DNA from 2 places in the Alkalibaculum bacchi genome. Region 2 is predicted to be linked to the other one. Evidence: riboswitches for the same ligand, from Rfam matches in the RefSeq annotation. Region 2 holds a riboswitch; the other holds the start of a gene.

Region 1 (6,923 bases), on a different contig from region 2:
TCAAAGCATTCAAGAAGATACTGTAAAGTATTTGTTCCATATTGATGTAAGAAAGGACAAAGTAGAACAAAGGGAAGCTACAGATTTGTCTCAGGTGACGACCAATAAAGACGAAAAGGTAAATAAGCCTATTGTCAATAAAGACAAGGTTGGAAGAAATGACCCTTGCCCTTGCGGTAGTGGCAAGAAGTATAAGCGATGCTGTGGAAATAATCTATAAGAGGTGAAAAAGTATGGATATACAGGAGTATAAAAGTAGATATAAAGAAGCAAATGAAATATTTAAAGAATTGAGGGATTCACTTTGACTTGTCAAAGATAAAATTTGAAATTGATGAGTTAGAGCAAAAAATGAATGCTCCTGACTTTTGGAATGATCAGGAAAATGCAAAAAAAATACTAAAGCAATCTAGCGCTCTTAAAGATAAATGGGAAAAAGTTGCTGGACTTGAGAGCAAATTAGAGGATATTAGCTTACTAATAGAATTAATAGAAGAAAGCGAAGATAAGGATTTAGAGGAAGATTTGAAATCTTCTATGGACGAACTAGAAAAAGCTATTGAAGAATTTAATCTAGAAACTCTATTAAGTGGTGAGTACGATGCTAATGATGTGATATTCTCCATACACCCTGGCGCTGGAGGGACAGAGTCTCACGACTGGGCTGAAATGCTCCTTAGAATGTACTTGAGATGGGCGGAAAAGAAAGGCTTTAAAGTTACAACTTTAGATTATCAACCAGGGGATGAAGCTGGAATAAAAAGTGTAACAGTATCAATAGAGGGGAATAATGCCTATGGGTATTTAAAAAGTGAAAAAGGTGTACATCGATTAGTTCGAATTTCTCCTTTTGATGCTTCCGGTAGAAGGCATACATCCTTTGCCTCTGTAGATATTACACCTCAAATAGAAGAAGATAGTAATATAGAGATAAATACCGATGATTTAAGAATCGATACCTATAGATCTAGTGGGGCAGGTGGTCAACACGTCAATAAAACGGAATCGGCTATTCGAATTACTCATATCCCTACAGGCATCGTCGTTCAATGCCAAAACGAACGCTCTCAGATTCAAAATAGAGAGACAGCTATGAAAATGCTATTAAGTAAGCTTGTAGAAATCAAAGAGAGAGAACACAAAGAAAAAATAGAAGATATCCAAGGAGAATACGGACAAATTGCTTGGGGAAATCAAATCAGGTCCTATGTATTCCATCCGTACAGCATGGTCAAGGACCATCGCACGAATGCAGAAACGGGAAATGTGCAAGCTGTTATGGACGGGGATTTGGAGCTATTTATAAATGAATACCTCAAAGCTAGTCTTTAGTCATTAGACCCTAGTCTCTAGCACTTAGTTACCCGAAGGTAGCATATAAGACTCAAAAGGAATACATGCAAGCTAGTGACTAATGACTATTGACTAGAGACTAAAAAAGGAGTTTTACTATTTGAATAAGATTATAGAACAAATTACAAAAGAATTTAATATAAAAAGAAATCAAGTCGAGACTACAATTCATCTCATCGACGAGGGAAATACGATTCCTTTTATTGCTAGATATCGCAAGGAAGCCACTGGAAATTTAGATGATGTTACTCTTCGTGAATTAGATGAAAGATTAATGTATTTAAGGCATTTAGAAAAACGAAAAGAAGAAGTCCTCCGTTCTATTGAAAACCAGGGTAAATTGACAGATGGACTAACTAAAAAAATCGAAATGGCGGGAATCCTCCAAGAAGTTGAGGATTTATACCTTCCGTATAAGCAAAAACGAAAGACTAGGGCCGTTATAGCTAGAGAATTAGGTTTAGAGCCACTCGCTACGCTTATTCGACTGCAAATATCCACAGATGAAGAGATTCTTCAAGAAGGTAAGAAATACATTGATCTTGAAAAGAAAATTGAAACTGGAGAAGACGCTGTAATCAAAGCTATGGATATTATAGCTGAGGATATATCTGATGAGGCTGAGTATCGTAAAAAGATTCGTGAATTCGTCTTTGAATATGGTTTTCTTACATCCACTTACTCGAAGAAATCGCAGGAAGAGATCACAGAATTTGAGATGTACTACGATTTCTCTGAAAAAGTAAATAAAATTGCAAATCATCGAGTACTAGCAACGAATCGTGGAGAGAAAAAAGGCATACTGAATGTAAAGGTTCAGATGGATGAAGAAAGAATTTTGCAGTATTTAAACAGCAAACTCTTAAATGAACACACAAATCAATTTATGATAGATGCTATAAAAGACTCTTATAAGAGACTTATTTTTCCTTCAATAGAGCGAGAAATCCGTTCTACCCTTACTGAAGTAGCGGAAAAAGAAGCTATAAAGGTATTTGCCACTAATTTAAAGAACTATTTATTGCAGCCACCAGTAAAAGGTCGGGTGGTTTTAGGCTTTGATCCAGCCTTTCGTACAGGTTGCAAGCTAGCTGTAGTAGATGAATTTGGAGAACTTTTAGATACGGCTACGATCTATCCTACTGCTCCTGAGAATAAGATTGAAGAATCTGAAAAGACCCTTTTACGCCTTGTCAAAAACCACGCTATTACATTAATTGCTATAGGAAATGGAACGGCTTCTAGGGAATCAGAAATCATTGTGGCAGGTTTTATTAAGAAGAACAATTTAAAAGTAGAATACCTAGTAGTCAATGAAGCAGGGGCATCTGTATATTCTGCATCAAAATTAGCCAATGAAGAATTTCCAGATATCAATGTATCTTTAAGAGGAGCTATTTCTATTGCTAGAAGATTACAAGATCCCTTAGCTGAATTGGTAAAGATCGATCCAAAGCACATAGGAGTAGGACAATATCAACACGATGTAAATCAAAAAGAGCTTCAAAAATCATTAGATGGAGTCATTGAAGACGTGGTGAACAGCGTTGGAGTAGATATTAATACAGCGTCTGTGTCTCTCTTAAAAAATATTTCTGGTCTTAACAATACAACTGCTCAAAATATTATTGAATATAGAAGAGAAAATGGTCCTTTTACAAATAGAGCTACCATAAAAAAGGTAAAAAAAATTGGGGACAAGGCTTTTGAACAAGCGGCAGGCTTTTTAAGGATTTCAGAAGGCGAAAATCCCTTAGATAATACTGCCGTGCATCCAGAATCTTATGAAGATGCAATAAGGCTTTTAGATCATTTCAATTATAAAATTGAAGATATACGAACAAAATATTCTGAAATAGGTAAAGCCTTTAGTAAGGTAAATATAGAACAGTTCTCTAATGATTTGTCCATTGGAAAGCTAACCCTTGTGGATATCCTAAAAGAAATTCAAAAACCAGGAAGGGATCCTCGAGATGAATTCGATAGACCAATCTTTAAGACAGAAGTAATGGAAGTAAAAGACCTTAAAGAAGGTATGGTACTGACAGGAACTGTACGTAATGTAATTGACTTTGGCGCTTTTGTAGATATAGGAGTACATCAAGATGGATTAGTGCACATTTCACAATTAAGCGATAAATTTGTCAGAAACCCTATGGATGTAGTGGCAGTAGGCGATATTGTCAAAGTAAGAGTCATAGGAGTAGACGTAGAGAGAGGACGAATTTCACTTAGTATGAAAGAAGAGCAATAGTGGGACGATAGTTAAACTATGGTTAAGCCATTGTTTGACTACTGTCTAGCGACTGTTCAACAATGGTTTAACTACTGTTAAAAAACAACCGTTCGACTATAGTTAAAAAGGCATTGCACTCTTATGCCGAGTATGTTATAGTTATCTCATAAAAGAATAATTAAATTCTCAGGGCAGGGTGCAATTCCCGACCGGCGGTAAAGTCCGCGAGCCTTTTTAGGTTGACTTGGTGCAATTCCAAGACCGACAGTAAAGTCTGGATGAGAGAGGATTAATATTTGACTTACGTTAATATTAAGTTAGTATAAAACCAGCCCTTGAGTAATTGAGAGCTGGTTTTTTATTGAATACGAAAGTCCCACTTTTGACCTAGCTCTTTCCTAGTCATCCTGAGCGCAAGCGAAGGATTTTGACCCAAAAGGAATGCCCGAATGCTAAGGATTAAAGATGAACGACTAAAGTGCCGAAGGCGCTTTCTTATCCACATGAGAGTAATTATTCCAATTATAATTTAAGGAGGCTTTATTATGGCTAGCAACAAAACAAAATATTTGGTGAGAATAGCAGTTCTCAGTACAATTGCATTTATTTTAATGTATATTGATTTTCCTATTCCTATGTTATTTCCAGCGTTTTTAAAAATTGATGTCAGCGATATTCCCGCTATACTAGGTGCTTTTTCTATGGGTCCAGTAGCTGGTGTACTTATCGAGTTCATCAAAAATATTTTGCATCTTATTGTAAAAGGATCGGAAACAGGTGGGGTAGGACAATTGGCAAACTTCCTTATAGGTTGTGCTTGGGTCATTCCTATAGGAATGATTTATAAACGTGAGAAAACAAAGAAAAATGCAATTACTGGATTGACAGTAGGAGCCATAAGCATGATTATCATTGCAGGATTTGTAAACTATTATATTACTCTTCCATTTTACGAGACCATGATGCCAATGGAAGCAATTGTAGGAATGGGCTCTGTAGTGAATCCGGCTATAAAAGACTATTTAACATTAATATTATACGGAATTACACCATTTAATATATTAAAAACTTTAGGTATTTCTATTATCACTATGTTAATGTATAAAAAAGTATCTCCTATATTACATAAATAAATTTCGAAAATTAGAATGTTGAAAGCGTCCCATAGAGGGACGCTTTCATGTCTTTTATTGAAAATTTTACTTTAGGATTTAATGATTTATTAGACACTTAAGCGTAAATGAAGCATTTAGACCCTAAAGAAATACATTAGTGCTAGTGACTAGAAACTAATGACTAGCAACCAAGGCACATTTTTTATTATTGATTATTCATATTTTTTTCTTCGTAAGAACGAACCATTCTCTTAACCATTTCTCCACCAATGGAGCCAGCTTGCTTAGAAGTTAAATCTCCATTGTAGCCTTGTTTCAAATTAATGTTTAAATCATTAGCACATTCTTGTTTAAAATTTTCTAATCCTGCTTTTTGTTTTCTTCTACTCATTTTTGTTGCCTCCTTTATTTGTTGGTGTAGTTATAGTTTGTATCTATTTCAAAAAAATAATCTGGTAATATTTTGTAGTATTGAATCAAAGATATAAAGAGATTTTTGATTACAATTTTTGTAAATACTATTGAACAATAGTTGAAATAAGTTTTTTTTAAAGCACAATATTGTTATAATACATATATGATTTGTTGAAAGATGAAAAATATTTAATAAGTTAATAAGTTTATTAAATATTTTAAAAAAGAAGGGGCGGAGAATAGAAAAATGGATATAATAGACAAATTAGGACGGGAATTACTCATCTTTGATGGAGCTTTGGGAACGAGGATTCAAGCGGAGGCACCAGAAGCTAAGATTCCAGATGAACTTAATATAACGAAACCAGAACTCATTCAAAAAATTCACAAAGAATATGTACATGCTGGAGCAAATGTAATTACTACCAATACTTTTGGAGCCAATGACTTTAAGTTAAAGGGGAGCAATTATTCCCTTGAAGAGATTATTACTGCAGGGGTTCATAATGCTAGAGAAGTAGCAGAAGACGCTTATGTGGCATTAGATATAGGACCTTTAGGAAAAATGATGGAGCCTATTGGAGATTTGACCTTTGATGAAGCGTATGAACAATTTAAAAAACAAGTTCTAGCTGGAAAGAAAGCAGGTTGTGATCTCATTATAGTTGAGACTATGACGGATATTTCAGAAGCAAGAATTGCCGTTTTAGCAGCAAAAGAAAATTCCGATTTACCAATTGTATGCACGATGACTTTTAACAAAAACGGAAAAACCATGTTTGGTGTAGATCCAGTGACTATGGTAGCTGTATTGGAAGGTTTAAGAGTAGATGCTATAGGCATTAATTGTTCCTTTGGCCCAGAACAATTACTTCCTATAGTTGAAAAGATCGTGGCTTATTCTTCTACACCAATTATTGCGCAGCCTAATGCTGGGCTTCCAATAGTAGTAGACAATCAAACTCACTATGATATTGATGAAAAGGCATTTGCTGAAAATATGAAAAAGATGGTTCATATGGGAGTATCCATAGTTGGAGGGTGTTGCGGAACAACACCACTTCATATTGCAGAATGTAAAAAACTATTACAAAATGTGGAGTTAAATCTTCAAGAAAAGAAAAATTTTACCATTGCAGCATCACCAAAAAACCCCATCTTATTTGAAGGGATTACCATCATGGGTGAGGCCTTAGTTCCAACCGGAAGAAAAGAGTATACAGATGCTCTTTTAAATAAGAAGGATTCTTTTTTCTATTCCACTGCTAGAAAACAAAAAAAATGTGGCGCACAAATTATTAATTTAAATGTTAGCGTTCCTGGAGTTGACGAGATGGAGGCTATGCTTTGTGGAATAGAAGAAATCGCTTCAAGCGTAGACGCACCACTTCAAATTGACAGCATTCACGCTGAAATCATTGAAGCAGCTTTGCGAGTATATCCAGGAAAAGCAATCATTAATTCTGTCAATGGTACAGAGAAGAGTATGAAGAAGATCTTCCCAATTGCGCAAAAATACGGTTCTTTAGTTATTGCAATGACTTTTGATGAAAGGGGAATTTGCGAAAAGGCCTCAGAAAGGGTTGAGATTGCTAAAAAGATTATTCAAAGGGCTTCAGAATATGGCATTGATAAAAAGGATATCATCGTAGACTGTCTGTCTCTTCCTGCTAAAACACACGGAGAGAGTTTGATGGATACCCTACAAGTAGTAGAACAGATAAAGAAACTAGGAGTAAAGACTATGTTAGGTGTTGCTAATGTGTCCTTTAGTTTACCTAACCGAAGGGTGCTAGATCGAACGT
Region 2 (6,923 bases):
TATCCATATTTGTTCCAGATTTTACTTCAAAGAAAGAATCCCCTACTGCATGATTAGTAGGGGAGAGGAGAAAAACATAGGTAAGCACTAACAGCTCAATAAACAAGAGAATAGCAATAATAAATAATATTCTTTTTCTTAAAATCATCTTCTCGCACCCCATTATTACTCCTATTATCTCTATAACAACATGGAAATATACCAGTTGAGAAGAAAAAACATAATAGCGGAAAGCTGAATGTGGAAAGCGGAACTTTTTAAATAATTAAACAGATGCAATGAAGAATTGTTCAACTATCGTTTAACTACCGTCACCCATTGTTCGGCCATTGCTCACATAAGTTGACCATTTCAATTGCCGTAGTAGCGGCATCATAGCCTTTGTTTCCTGACTTTGTACCTGCTCTTTCTATGGCTTGCTCAATATTTTCTGTTGTTAGGATGCCAAAAATAATGGGTAAGCCTATTTCTAGAGACGTATGAGCAATTCCCTTTGTAGCCTCACCTGCAACTAAATCGTAGTGAGAAGTGGACCCCCTAATGACCGCACCTAAACAAATCACTGCATCGTATTTTTTTGTTGCAGCCATTTTTTTAGCTACTAAAGGGATTTCAAAGGCGCCAGGCACCCATGCAATCTCAATTTCATCCTCTTGTACACCATGCCTTTTTAATCCGTCTATAGCTCCTGAGAGCAATTTGCTTCCGATAAATTCATTAAATCGACCCACGATAATACCATACTTTTTTCCTTTTGAAATCAATTTTCCTTCATATACTTTCATTTTTCATTCCTCCTATTTTAATAATGGGTAATATGGCCCATTTTTTCTTGTTTTGTCATGAGATAAGCTTCGTTCTTGATATTTGCTTCTATTTGTATCGGCACTCTTTCTACGATGTCCATACCGTACAAAGAGAGGTCGTAAATCTTTTGTGGATTATTAGTCATAAGCTTTATTTTCTTAATGCCTAAGTCTTGTAGAATTTGAGCGCCAACCTGATAGTCTCTCAAATCTTCAGGAAATCCTAGTGCAAGATTTGCTTCAATGGTGTCCATACCTTGATCTTGCAGAGTATAAGCTTTAATTTTATTTACAAGTCCGATCCCTCTACCTTCTTGATTCAAATATAAGAGTACTCCACGACCTTCTTTTTCTATATTTTTAATAGCTTGCTCTAATTGCTGACCACAATCACATTTTAATGAATGAAAAACATCCCCTGTTAAGCATTGAGAATGAACTCGTACAAGTACAGGTTTGCTATTAGAAATATCTCCTTTGATTAAAGCTACATGTTCTAAATTTGAGTGTTTTTCTCTAAAAGCGACGATTTCAAATTCCCCGTATTTTGTAGGCATCTGAGCTCTAGCACAGTTTTCAACGATCTTTTCTTGTTTTTTTTTATACTCTATTAAGTCTGCAATCGTAATAATCTTTAAGTTGTGAATCTTTACGTACTCCATTAATTCAGGAACTCTTGCCATAGTTCCATCATCGTTCATGATTTCGCAGATTACACCAGCAGGATAAAGTCCAGCTAATTCAGCTAAATCTACAGCTGCCTCTGTATGACCATCTCTCTTTAGAACTCCTCCATCTACCGCTGCTAAAGGAAATACATGTCCTGGGCTAGTGAAGCTTTGATTGCTAGCATCTGATTGTGTTAGCTTTATAATGGTTTTCGATCTTTCATAAGCAGAAATTCCTGTAGCGACCTCTTTAGCGTCTACTGAAACAGTAAAGGCAGTACATTTTGGGTCTGTATTGATATGTGACATTTGAGGAATTTTCAATTCTTCTAATCTTTGTTTTTTCATAGGAGTGCAAATAAGGCCTCTGCCGTATTTTGCCATGAAGTTAATGCTTTCTGGAGTTGCTTTCTCAGCAGCGACATATAAATCCCCTTCATTTTCTCGACCTTCGTCGTCGACGATTACGATGACTTTACCCTCTTTGATATCTTCTAATGATTCTTCAATAGTGTTAAATTTGTACAATCTATACAACTCCTTTTTTCTTCTTTGTTTTTATTATCTAGTCTTTTCTTGCTTATTGAAGTACATGGCGGAAAGCTGAAAGCGGAAACTCGTCTCCGAGCCAGAGCAATGACCCAAACTCCTGCATTGTCATCCTGAGCGCCAGTGAAGGATTTTTGGACCCGCGAAGCTTAGCCCTAAAGTGCTGATAGCTGAATGCTGGTGGCTGGTCGCTAATTGCCGGCATCAAATAAATCCATTGCTTGCTAGGAAATCCATATTTATAGTGCTATCGTTGCTGTATCTTGTAAGCTTTTCCACGTATTTTCCTATTACATCACATTCAAGATTTACTTCATCACCTATTCTTTTCCTTAGAAGGATAGTCTTTTCTTTTGTATGGGGGATGATGGACACTTTAAATACTCTATCGTCTACATATGCAACGGTTAAACTTGTACCATCAATAGCGATAGACCCTCTTTCTACGATGTATTTAAGAATGCTTTGCTGCGTTGCAATGGTAATCCACGTAGCGTTTTCTTCTTCTTTAAAATGTTGAATAATGCCTACGCCATCAATATGACCAGAGACAATATGACCTCCAAGACGGTCGCTAGCCTTTAAAGCCCTTTCTAAATTTACGCTACTGCCAGAGCGTAGAGATTTCAGGCTGCTAGCGCGAACGGTTTCTGGCATTACATCTACGGAAAAACGATTGTTCTGAAGATTTGTTACGGTCAAGCACACTCCATTTGTACAAATGCTATCGCCTAGTTTTACGTCTTCTAAAACAATACTAGCCTCTATAGTAATCCTGGCTGATTGACTTGTTTTTTGTATGTTTTTAACGATGCCAATTTCTTCTACTAATCCTGTAAACATGTATATTACCTCCTAGGATATCCTTCTATCATAATGTCTTCGCTTACTATGGATACCTTTAAATCATCTAAAACATAAGCTTCAGATAAATGCTCTATCCCTAGGCCACCTACAGGTGTTTTTGAAAGTTTGCCGCCCACAATTTTAGGTGCTACAAAAGCAATTACCTTATCTACGATAGAGGACTCTATAGCGCTAAAATTCAATTCAGACCCACCTTCTAATAAGATGCTGTCCATACCCATTTCTCCTAGTTGCTTCATTAAATAAGGCAGATCCACTCTATCGTTCTTTAGGGGAGTAATGATAATTTTGGCGTTTTTCTCTTTTAATGCCTTTAGTTTTTTAGAATCTGCAAGCTCTGTAGTAACAATGATGGTCTTAGCATTAGACTTAAGATTAAGAACCTTTGCATTTAACGGTATGCGAGCCTTGCTGTCAACGATAACTCGTATAGGGTCCATTCCTTCTATTGCATCTAACCGAGTGGTCAGAGAGGGGTCGTCTTTTAAAATGGTTCCAATGCCCACCATAATACCAGATACCCGATGGCGAAGTTGATGAACGACGGTTCTAGAAGCTTCTCCTGTAATCCATTTTGATTGGCCACTTGCTGTGGCAATTTTTCCGTCTAAAGTCATTGCTGTCTTCATAATGCAAAAAGGCTTTTTTGTGCTTATATACTTAATAAATATTTCATTGATCTTCATGGCTTCATCTTTTAGTATATCTGTAATAACTTCTATGCCATGTTCTCTTAACACTTGAATTCCCCTTCCTGCTACTAAAGGATTGGGATCTGTTGTGGCCACGACTACTTTGGATATTTTGTTTTTTACAATGGTCTCAGCACAAGGGGGAGTGCGTCCATAATGAGAACAAGGTTCTAGAGTCACGTACATAGTAGAGCCTGATACATCCTCTATAGCATTTTGAAAAGCATCAATTTCAGCATGTGGTCCCCCAAGATACTTATGATAACCTTCTCCTATAATTCGCCCTTCTTTTACGATTACAGCACCAACTAGGGGGTTCGGGTTTGTATAGCCTATACCCTTCTTAGATAATTCAAGTGCTCGTTGCATATACACAGTATCTATTGAAATCACCTTCTTCAAAATAATTTAAAATATGTATAAAAATTACATTTGAGATAAAAAAGTAACACTGCTTTAGATAGCTTATACATTTTTGGGTTTTTCATGTAATTTTGAGATATCCTTATTGTTGCTTGTTAAGGACGTTTTCACTCATTCTGCATCTTGGCAGTCGCCTGGCTCACTGGTTCACGCAAAAAAGCTCTGGAATAAATATTCCAGAGCTTAAAATAGCTAGTAATCACAAATAAAAGACATCTATTGTGTACGCCGTGTTTACTACTTCTTCCATCCAGACTTTACTGTCGGTCTTGGAATCTCACCAAGTCAACCTAAATAGGTTCGCGGACTTTACCGCCGGTCGGGAATTGCACCCTGCCCTGAAGTATTTATTAAGTTGAGTACAATATAACATATGGATAAATTTATGTCAATAGGAATTATGCGCTTCGCGCTTATTATGGTTTGAGAATGATTTTATGATCAACAAGTGCCATTTCAGCAATTTGTGCTTTAATGGTCTTTCGTTCACCAAATATATTTTCAAGGTAGAGATTCTCTCCTTGAGGAATAATTCGATCAACAGATTCTAAAAGTAGAGTTTTTACACCATCGTCTTCTAATAAATACACATTTGCTTCACACATTTTTAGATCCTCCTAATATTTCTTTTATGATTTTTATAGCATCTTCAATATAATGTGGCAATGGCTCGTTTACTACGCCGGCTACATGGATATTATATTTATTTAACGGAATGAATACTTTAGCTGCTTTGCTTCGAGCGATGGCATTAGCCATTTTATCTGTTACTTCTCCCGTTAATCCGTCAGCTGCTAAAATAGCGATACTGCCAACCACTATATCAACTTCACAAACATTAACTACAATAGGATTTTCTCCAGTCGCTCCTTCGTTTGCCCCTGCTTTTAACATAGCAGCAGTAGCCAGAGAATTGGTTCCTAATGCGATGATATGAATGTCCCGGGGTAGGGTGTTGCGCATTTTGTCGATGATTACTCGTCCAATACCGCCACCTTGTCCGTCTATAACAGCAATTTTCATGCTAATTGTTCTCCCTTCCACAGTGGCAAAAGTTGCCATAAAATAAAAAAACTCATTTTTGGGCACAGCAACTAGCCAGTCCCTTCATGAGTCTGTTTCTTCTTTGTAATTTAGTAGAATCTTCATGATTCGCTACTTATAATATAGCACGTTAAGAGAATATCAGTCAATAGAAAAATTAAGGTGGTAAGGTGGTAAGGTGGTAAGGTGGTAAGCAAAAGCATAGCTCGCTGAAGGCGAGTATTGCCTTTCCTAACGAACAAACCAACTAACCATCTGGGTTTTCTAACATTCGAACTTATAGCTTTCCGCATTCAGCCTTGAGCTTTCAGCTTAGGCGTTTTCCCTCCCAACCGTCCAACGAACCAACCGACTAACCAAAAAAACAGGCGTAAGCCTGTTTTTTAGTAGTTGATTAATCTTCTTTCAAAATGTGCTCTTGCGTGATCACATACAGGGCAAATTTCTGGTGCTTCTTTTCCAATATGGATGTGTCCGCAATTTCTACACTTCCATACTGTATATTCTTCGTCGCCAATAAATACGGTTGCCGATTCTACTCTATCCAAGAGAGCTTTGTATCTTTCTTCATGTTCTTTTTCGATTTTTAAAACGCCTTCCATTTTATCAGCGATTTCATCAAAGCCTTCTTCTCTAGCTTCTTTTGCCATTCTTTCGTACATATCAGTCCACTCGTAGTGTTCACCTTCTGCTGCGCTAACTAAGTTTTCTGCAGTTGTACCAATACCTTTTAAATATTTAAACCATAATTTTGCGTGCTCTTTTTCATTTTTAGCGGTCTCTTCAAAAATGCCCATGATTTGTTCATAGCCTTCTTTTTTTGCAGCACTAGCAAAATAGCTGTATTTAGTATAGGCTTGCGCTTCACCAGAGAAGGCATCTCTTAAATTTTGTTCTGTTTTTGTTCCCTTTAAATTATACTCTTTCATTAAAAAACCTCCTGAATTGTTTTTTATAAGTAACTTGATAAAGTGATTCTATTCTTTTACTTTATCAAGTTCATTATTACAAGCTCCACAAATACCTTTAAAATAAATACTTCTTTCTTTGATTTGAAAACCATTTAACTCATCTCTAAGATCGTATTCTAAGTTTACAGGAAAATCATAAATCTTTCTACAATTTTCACATTTAAAATGACCATGATTGTTTGTATCTACATCATATCTCGTTTCATTATCTTCGATAGTGACTAATTTTACCAGGCCCTTTTCTATAAAAATCTTCAAAGTATTATAGATCGTAGTCTTTGATAGAGTAGGCATTTCCTGTAAAAGAGATAGGTAAATTTCATCTACAGTAGGATGAGTGTGATGTTTAGAAAGATACTCGTAGATTCTGATACGAGGATATGAAGGTTTTATATTTTTAGAACCTAAGTAATTTTTTAAGTCCATAGAATTGATACCTTTCACCCCCTACAAACATGTAATTAATTCATATTTGTAATGATTACAATTTATATGTTAATGTAATTATGGGGATTTGTCAAGCTATAATTTATTTAGTTTTTCTGATTTATTTAACTCTTCAAGATGTGAACAACCTCCAATAAAATTTTCATCAATAAAGATATAGGGGACAGTGTTCTGCCCAGTTTTTTGGTATAGTTCTCGTTTCTTTTGGCCATCGCCATCTATTATGGTTTCAGAATAAGGAATATTTTTATCATCTAATATCTCTTTTGCCCTTTTACAGTAAGGACAATAACTCCATGTATATAATTGTACTTTTGCCATGAGTGACCTCCAATTATTATTTTTGTACATATCTATATATTCTCATTTTTTCCTTTAATTAATCAATATATTAAAACTATTTAAAAATTCTATTTAAAATGCTATAATACAAACAATTATCTACAATCACCAAAC

The links. A riboswitch is a leader RNA that binds a small molecule or an ion and turns the genes downstream of it on or off. The one in region 2 is predicted to bind FMN.
Region 1: linked by a shared signal. The riboswitch ahead of DES36_RS00475 (ECF transporter S component) and the one ahead of ribD (bifunctional diaminohydroxyphosphoribosylaminopyrimidine deaminase/5-amino-6-(5-phosphoribosylamino)uracil reductase RibD) in region 2 are both predicted to bind FMN.

What each region holds. Positions count from the first base shown of each region.
Region 1 covers NZ_QNRX01000001.1:98,929-105,851, reverse strand. Annotated here, with positions in the region: gene secA (preprotein translocase subunit SecA) at 1-220, shown strand, start outside; one part of gene prfB (peptide chain release factor 2) at 234-293, shown strand; one part of gene prfB (peptide chain release factor 2) at 295-1,332, shown strand; gene DES36_RS00480 (Tex family protein) at 1,454-3,607, shown strand; FMN riboswitch at 3,768-3,883, shown strand; gene DES36_RS00475 (ECF transporter S component) at 4,135-4,722, shown strand; gene DES36_RS00470 (alpha/beta-type small acid-soluble spore protein) at 4,910-5,095, opposite strand; gene DES36_RS00465 (homocysteine S-methyltransferase family protein) at 5,366-6,923, shown strand, end outside.
Region 2 covers NZ_QNRX01000006.1:8,021-14,943, reverse strand. Annotated here, with positions in the region: gene mltG (endolytic transglycosylase MltG) at 1-148, opposite strand, end outside; gene ribH (6,7-dimethyl-8-ribityllumazine synthase) at 312-785, opposite strand; gene DES36_RS05590 (bifunctional 3,4-dihydroxy-2-butanone-4-phosphate synthase/GTP cyclohydrolase II) at 803-2,002, opposite strand; gene DES36_RS05585 (riboflavin synthase) at 2,228-2,866, opposite strand; gene ribD (bifunctional diaminohydroxyphosphoribosylaminopyrimidine deaminase/5-amino-6-(5-phosphoribosylamino)uracil reductase RibD) at 2,872-3,966, opposite strand; FMN riboswitch at 4,240-4,355, opposite strand; gene DES36_RS05575 (CooT family nickel-binding protein) at 4,422-4,610, opposite strand; gene DES36_RS05570 (DUF3842 family protein) at 4,603-5,028, opposite strand; gene rbr (rubrerythrin) at 5,433-5,978, opposite strand; gene DES36_RS05560 (Fur family transcriptional regulator) at 6,027-6,446, opposite strand; gene grxC (glutaredoxin 3) at 6,543-6,788, opposite strand.